Regions from separate parts of the Paenibacillus sp. FSL M7-0420 genome, predicted to be linked through region 2. Evidence: riboswitches for the same ligand, from Rfam matches in the RefSeq annotation. Region 2 holds a riboswitch; the other holds the start of a gene.
The links. A riboswitch is a leader RNA that binds a small molecule or an ion and turns the genes downstream of it on or off. The one in region 2 is predicted to bind cyclic di-GMP.
Positions count from the first base shown of each region.

Region 1 (3,623 bases), 460 kb from region 2:
CAGGCTGCCGGCAACCAGGATTTCAACTGCTGCTGCCGCAAGTATAGCGCGGCAGCCCGGCCCCCTTGCCGCTACAACAAGCCGGCAATATCGGATCTTTAGCCGGGAGCTTCGCCTGCGGGCGAAGCGGATGTAAAAGCACAGCCTGTTATGAAATGGAGCGGAGAGGAATTTTGGAGCTGTAGGAGCGTTAGCGTCCGCCTTTGTATTTGGATTTCTACCGCGAGAAGCGGTTTTAATCAAGAAATCCAAATACAACAGCGGCCGTAAGCCCAAAATTCCTTGCAGCGACCCTCATAACAGGCGGGATTTTAAATTACAATTCCAGCAACAAGAAATACCCAATAACAATACGATATGGAGGGTTCACTATGAAACTAGTACTTCTATCAGGCGGCTCCGGCAAGCGGCTCTGGCCGTTGTCCAATGACTCACGCTCCAAGCAATTTCTGAAGGTACTGGAAAGCCCGGCAGGTGAACCGGAATCGATGGTACAACGGGTATGGAGACAGCTGGAGGAGAACGGCATGGCCGGGTCCTCTTATCTGGCGACCGGACGCAGCCAGGTGGAGATGATCCAGAGCCAGCTCGGCAGCGGGGTGCCGATCATCGTGGAGCCGGAGCGGCGGGATACCTTCCCGGCTATTGCGCTGACGGCGGCCTACCTGTATTCCATCGCGGGGGTGTCCCCAAGCGAGACCGTGGCGATTCTGCCGGTGGACCCATACGTGGAATCCTCCTTTTTCGAAACGGTGCTGCAGCTGGAGAACACCATGCTGGTGAGCGGGGCGAACCTGGCGCTGATGGGCGTAGTTCCCGAGCATGCTTCGGAGAAATACGGCTACATCATTCCAACGGGCGCAGATGCGGGAGCGAATGGTTACCTGCAAGTGAGCCACTTCCAGGAGAAGCCTGACCGTGTGCAGGCCGAGGAGCTGATCAGCCGGGGAGCGCTCTGGAACTGCGGAGTATTCGCCTTCCGTCTGGGCTACCTGCTGGATATCCTGCAGCGCAAAGGGCTGCCGCTGAATTACGAGGAGCTGCAGAAGCAGTATAAGCTGCTGTCCTCCATCAGCTTCGATTACGAAGTGGTAGAGAAAGAAGAGAACATCGTCGTGCAGCCTTATGCCGGATTCTGGAAGGACCTGGGTACCTGGAACACCCTGACCGAGGAAATGACCAGCAACCATGTCGGCAAAGGCTTCATCACCGCTGATTCCGAGGGCACCTGCCTCATTAACGAGCTGGATATTCCGATTACGGTCATCGGGGCGAAGGATCTGATTATCGCCGCCAGCCCGGACGGCATTCTGGTGACACACAAGGCCGAGAGTCCGCGGATCAAGGAAGTGCTGAAGACTTTTGAACAAAGACCGATGTACGAGGAACGCCGCTGGGGACACTACAAGGTGATCGATTATGTGAAATATGATGAAGGCAACGAGGTGCTGACCAAGCGGATTTTCATCAATGAGGGTAAAAATATCAGCTATCAGCTGCATCACAAACGCAGTGAAATCTGGACCTTTGTCAGCGGCGAAGCAAGCATTGTGATTAACGAGAAGATGCACAACGTGAAGGCAGGGGATGTGGTGCGGATACCGGAAGGGACCAAGCATGCCATTCTTGCTCTTACCGATGTGGAGTTCATTGAGGTGCAGACAGGCTCTGAGCTGGTAGAGGAAGACAATATCCGTATTACTCTGGACTGGGAGGATATCGCTCTACATCAGTTCATTTCTTAGGTCTAACTTATCTATTTAACCAATTGTTACAATTTTAAATCAGGTATTGAGAACTATTTTTTAGACAAATTTTGTTTTTACTCTACATTAAATTTGCATATCGACGATACTTACGGTAAGAGGGATTGATCCTTCCAAAACGACAATGGCAAACCTAATCGAAAGATAGGGACGCAAAGCTATAGGGCCTTCGCAAGAGTGGCAGCCTGGCTACCGAAAGGAAGAGAATATTGTGAAAACTTACCGTAAGTCTCGTTTGCTCTGCGCTGTGCTGTCGCTGGCCGTGGTATTGTCTGCTGTACCCGTGGGATTGGGAATCGCCCCGTCCACTGTCAAGGCTGCCTCCTCTACAGGAGCGCCCGTGAACCCTAATGCCTCAGCCGAGGCGGTCAAGCTGCTGAACAATCTGTATGATATCTCGGGAAATGGAATTATTACAGGGCAGCATGACTATTTCGAGAGTCCGGATGAGCTGAGCAACAAGCTAAAGGGAACAAGCGGACAATACGCCGCACTGCATGGTTATGAGCTTGGAGCAATCGGTGGACAGAGTGAGAGCGGAGTCGCTGCACAACGCAAAAATATTGTCTGGAGTGCAACGAACTGGTCCAGAGCGGGCGGCATTGTCGCCATGACCTTCCACCAGAACCTGCCGGGCACCAAGTACGAATGGTCCAATGTGCAGAAGTCAATCAGCCAGGCACAATTCAACAAATACGTAACCCCCGGTACTACAGAGTATAATGCGCTGATCACCGATCTGGATAAAGTAGCCGTCTCTCTGAAAAGCCTGCGGGATGCCAAGGTTCCCATCCTGTGGAGACCGTACCATGAAATGAACGGCGGCTGGTTCTGGTGGGGGAAGAAAGATAATTTCTCAGCTCTATGGAATATTATGTATGACCGTTTCGTAAACGTTCATCAATTAAATAATCTGATTTGGGTATGGAACCCGAATGCGCCGAATGCCAACTCTGATCCCTATGCACGGACTTATCCGGGTGCGGACAGAGTGGATGTGCTGGCAGCGGATATATATAATAACGACTACTCGAATAAATATCATGATGATCTGACCAGCCTGGCTGGCGGCAAACCGATCGGCATCGGCGAGAACGGTGAAATGCCGAATATCTCGAAGCTGAAGCTGACCCAGCAGAATTACGTGTTCATGATGAACTGGGGCAAGATGCTCTATGAGAATAACAGCACGGCTACGATCAAGAATTTCATGAATGACAGCTACACACTGACCCGTGACCAATATAAGGCCTGGACTGCTCCAGTGGCGGCCCCTAAGCCAACCGCAACACCGACGCCTACAGCAACACCAGCGCCTACAGTAACACCGACACCAACGGCAACCGCAACGCCGACGCCAACAGCAACGCCAACCGCAACATCGGCACCAACCGTTGCGCCGATTCCGAAGCCGGTCCCAACCTCCGGTGATACGGAGAGCAAGCCTGGCCAGAATGGGTTGCTTGGAGAATACTTCAAGAACATGACACTCTCGGGGACACCGGTTATGGTGCGTAACGATGAGGTCATCAGCTTCAATTGGCGTCAGAGTACTCCTAATACCACACTCGGCGTGGACTACTTCTCGATCCGGTGGACCGGCCAGATTAAGCCGGCTTACAGCGAGACCTATCAGTTCTATACTACATCGGATGACGGTATCCGCTTATGGGTGAACGGCACAGCAGTCATTGACAGCTGGGTCAAGCAGAGCGGAACTGCCCGCACAGGAAGCATAGCCTTGACTGCCGGGCAACTGTACGATATTAAGGTAGAGTATTATGAGAATGCAGGCGATGCGAATGTCCATCTGATGTGGCAGAGCCCCAGCCAGGTGAAGGGAACCGTACCTGCAAG
Region 1 covers NZ_JBBOCJ010000001.1:835,020-838,642, forward strand. Annotated here, with positions in the region: gene MKX51_RS03560 (sugar phosphate nucleotidyltransferase) at 372-1,745, shown strand; cyclic di-GMP riboswitch class I at 1,883-1,963, shown strand; gene MKX51_RS03565 (PA14 domain-containing protein) at 1,978-3,623, shown strand, end outside.
Region 1: linked by a shared signal. The riboswitch ahead of MKX51_RS03565 (PA14 domain-containing protein) and the one ahead of MKX51_RS01625 (transglutaminase-like domain-containing protein) in region 2 are both predicted to bind cyclic di-GMP.

Region 2 (3,623 bases):
AGCTACCGTTTCCGGTAGTTATCCCAGGCTTGAGGGCAGGTTGCCTACGTGTTACTCACCCGTCCGCCGCTAAGTCTGAAAGGAAGCAAGCTTCCTTTCACACTCCGCTCGACTTGCATGTATTAGGCACGCCGCCAGCGTTCGTCCTGAGCCAGGATCAAACTCTCCAAATTGGTATTTAGAAAGAGCGATTGCTCATTTTGAAACATCTGACGAGAATTTACATTCTCTAATTTTGGATCTCACCGAAGTGATCTCCAGATACTCACTCGTTGTTCAGTTTTCAAAGATCAAGCTCGTTGTTAGCGGCGATGTTATCGTCACCAGCAACTCTTATAATATATCACGTTCTTCTGAGCAATGCAAGCTTTATTTTTGAAATCACTTATTTAAGTAATCTCTCATTTCCTTTGCCGCTCCAACAACGCTTATTTATAATAACCTATCCTTCTATTAAAAAGCAACCTTTATATAAATAAAAATAACCCGCTTAATGATTAAGCGGGTTAGTCTCAGATAATGCTATAGTTCACAGCTATTCTTAGTAGAATTTCGCTGCAGTATATTTGCTTGCTGATTTGACCAGTTCTGTTGTTGCTGTTTTCTTGCCCAGACCTGCATCCACTGTAGTATCAATCGTCACCCATTTGCCGTTCAGGAACACTTCGTTCCAGGCATGGTATGAAGTTACATAGCTTGTATTCCCCATAACCAACTTGGTTGGAATCCCTTCACTGCGGAGCATAGTAGCGAACAAGGAAGCGTAATCGTAGCAGATCCCTTTGTTGGTAGCCAGTGTGTTGTCGTTGTTCGGAATATAATCCGTGCTTACACTGTTGGCCAGAGAGTAGTCATATTTCACGTTAGCTACGATGTAATTGTAGATAGCCTTAACTTTGTCTGCATCTGTGGTCAGACCCTTTGTAAGCTGTGCTGCCTTTTGAACGGATTTATCGGAAGAACTCCACTTTACATTCTGTACAGAGCTCAAATATACGGCATTCACATTGCTCATGGAGAGAGATACAGTCTCGGAAGATAGTACTTTGTATTTGTTGCCGGTAGTATTCTCAAGAACGGAGACCTTGTAAGAGCCATTACCTTGTTGCAGCGGGAACGTCTCGGTCGGTTTGGAAGTGTATAAGTTGTAAGTATAGCTGTTATTGTCCTTGGTAATCATGAGCTTCATCTTCTTGTCCTTAGGAACATCGTACGAAACCCCGATAATCCCTTGATCAAGTTGTCCAACATTTAACCAGCTTGAATCTGCATTTGCTGCTTGAGCAGTGCCTGTCTGCACGGAAGTGACGATCACAAAAAGCGTAATCAGCATTAAATAAAACTTCTTCATGGATAAAACCCCTTTCGGTAGCTGGCTGCCATTCTTACGGGAAGGCCCTTTAGCTTTGCGTCCCTACCTTTCGATAGGTTTGCCGTTATCGTATAAGCTTTATCTGTCCAATCTACTACCACATAATGACAGATCCAGAATGAAAACAAACAAAAAAAGCCTCTTCATTCGGTAACTGGCTGCCATCCATGACGGGAAGGCCCTGTAGCTTTGCGTCCCTACCTTTCGATAGGTTTGCCGTTTATCGTGTATTAGCTTTCATAGTTATATCTTACCATATCTATATCTATTAGCAAGACCCAATTGCTAGATTTCACCACAAATATACTAAAATTTTATGTTTTTTCGACCTTTATCGCCTTGTCCTGATAGAATCAGGTCAGCTTCGCGTGAATGATGAGTCTGTGGGTAGGGTTGACTAGCGGATCACAGGTAATAAGGGTCAAAATCTTATCGTCATCCTTTCCCTTCAGTACCGAAATATCGGTAGGCTCTACAATAGATACATCATATACAACATACTTGTATTCCTGTCCGCTTGTAATAACAGTAATGGTATCCCCTTTACCAACCTCATCCAATCTGTTGAACAGCCGCCCTGCCGTTCTTGACCGATGCGCAGCAATCGCTGCATTGCCTACCGCGCCAATCGGAGCTGTCTCCTTCATATGCGCCGCTGCATGCTTCATATTGGTCTTGTTGGCGCCCTCCAGTACAGGCAGCTTCAGATCGATTTTATCGATTTCAATAATAGCGGTGATCTTGCCTCCCACTTCAATCTCGGGCGCTGTAGTGGGCACCGGCTCTTCCGCACCAGACTCTTCCGCCAGCAGCTGGGTGACTTCCGCATAAGGCTTACTCAGATCCTGGCTGGCAGGAGCCGTAGCCGAAGGAACGATTTCACTATAGGCCTGTTCAGCCTCTTCCAGCAGCTTCTGCTGCTGACGGTCCTCGTACCATTCGCTTCCTTTGGGGTAGAGCATAATCAGGACCCCGGCAAGTATAATCAAATAGGATAACTTCCGCATGACAATCGCCTCCGCAATATAGAATAAGTGCTGCCTCCGCAGAATACGGGGAAGATATACGCTCTATCTCTTTAGAATACCCACTTCCGGCTTCCAAAGAAATTAATGATTACTGTAATAAAGGTAACCAGCACCTTGGCCATCAGCACCTGGACTCCCAGCCGGTCAGTCAGCAGATGAATCAGCAGCACCGAAATGCCCAGCACCAGCAGATTCAGCACAATAAATCTCACCAGCTGCATCCGGTCAAAGCCGCTATTGCCTCCTCTGTCCCGGCCCTTGAAGGTCACCTTCTTATTCCAGACAAAGCTGTTGGCCGTCCCGGCGCTGTAGGAAATAATCTGTGCAGGGGTGTTGAGCATCCCCAGGGAATGCAGCAGGGTAAATACCGCAAAATCAATGAACGTGTTAAGCAGGCCCACCGCATTGAATTTCAGAAACTGGATCATGCCTGCGCTCCAGGCCTTATTTTGCATAGTCGCTTTCCTTCCGCGTGTCTTCGGTCTCGGCATCCGGATAGCCCCGTGTCTCGCTTACGATATAGAGCGGTCTGTCCTTCGATTCATCATAGATCCGTCCGATGTATTCCCCGATGACGCCCAGCAGCATCAGCACAATGCCGTTAAACAGCAGGTTAACCCCGACAATGGAGGCCCAGCCCGGTACAGTCCAAGAGGTGAAGACTTTCTGGAATAAGACCAGAAACAGGTAGATGAAGCTGGAGAAGGACAGGAAGAATCCGATATACGAGGCGATTTTGAGCGGCTTGTGCGAGAAGGAGGTGATTCCGTCGAGCGCAAAGCGGATCATTTTCTTAAGCGGATATTTCGTCTCCCCGGCGAAGCGTTCCTCCCGCACATATTCCACCATGGTCTGCCGGAAGCCGACCCAGCTTACCAGCCCCCGTACATAACGGTTCTTCTCCTTCAGGCCGCGCAGCACATCGCAGACCTTACGGTCGATCAGCCGGAAGTCCCCGGTATCCGTGGGAATCTCCACACTGGTCATGCTGCTGAGCAGACGGTAAAAGATTTTGGCTGTCACCTTCTTGAAGAAGGTCTCTCCGTGGCGCTTCAGCCGCTTGGCATAGACTACCTCATAGCCTTCCTTCCACTTGGCGATCATCTGCAGGATGACCTCCGGCGGGTCCTGGAGATCTGCGTCAATGACCACAACAGCCTGGCCTTCAGCATAATCCATACCCGCCGTAATCGCCACCTGATGGCCGAAGTTACGGGAGAAGT
Region 2 covers NZ_JBBOCJ010000001.1:378,112-381,734, reverse strand. Annotated here, with positions in the region: rRNA gene MKX51_RS01630 (16S ribosomal RNA) at 1-173, opposite strand, end outside; gene MKX51_RS01625 (transglutaminase-like domain-containing protein) at 542-1,351, opposite strand; cyclic di-GMP riboswitch class I at 1,365-1,445, opposite strand; cyclic di-GMP riboswitch class I at 1,519-1,600, opposite strand; gene MKX51_RS01620 (class D sortase) at 1,726-2,379, opposite strand; gene MKX51_RS01615 (GtrA family protein) at 2,451-2,855, opposite strand; gene MKX51_RS01610 (glycosyltransferase family 2 protein) at 2,845-3,623, opposite strand, start outside.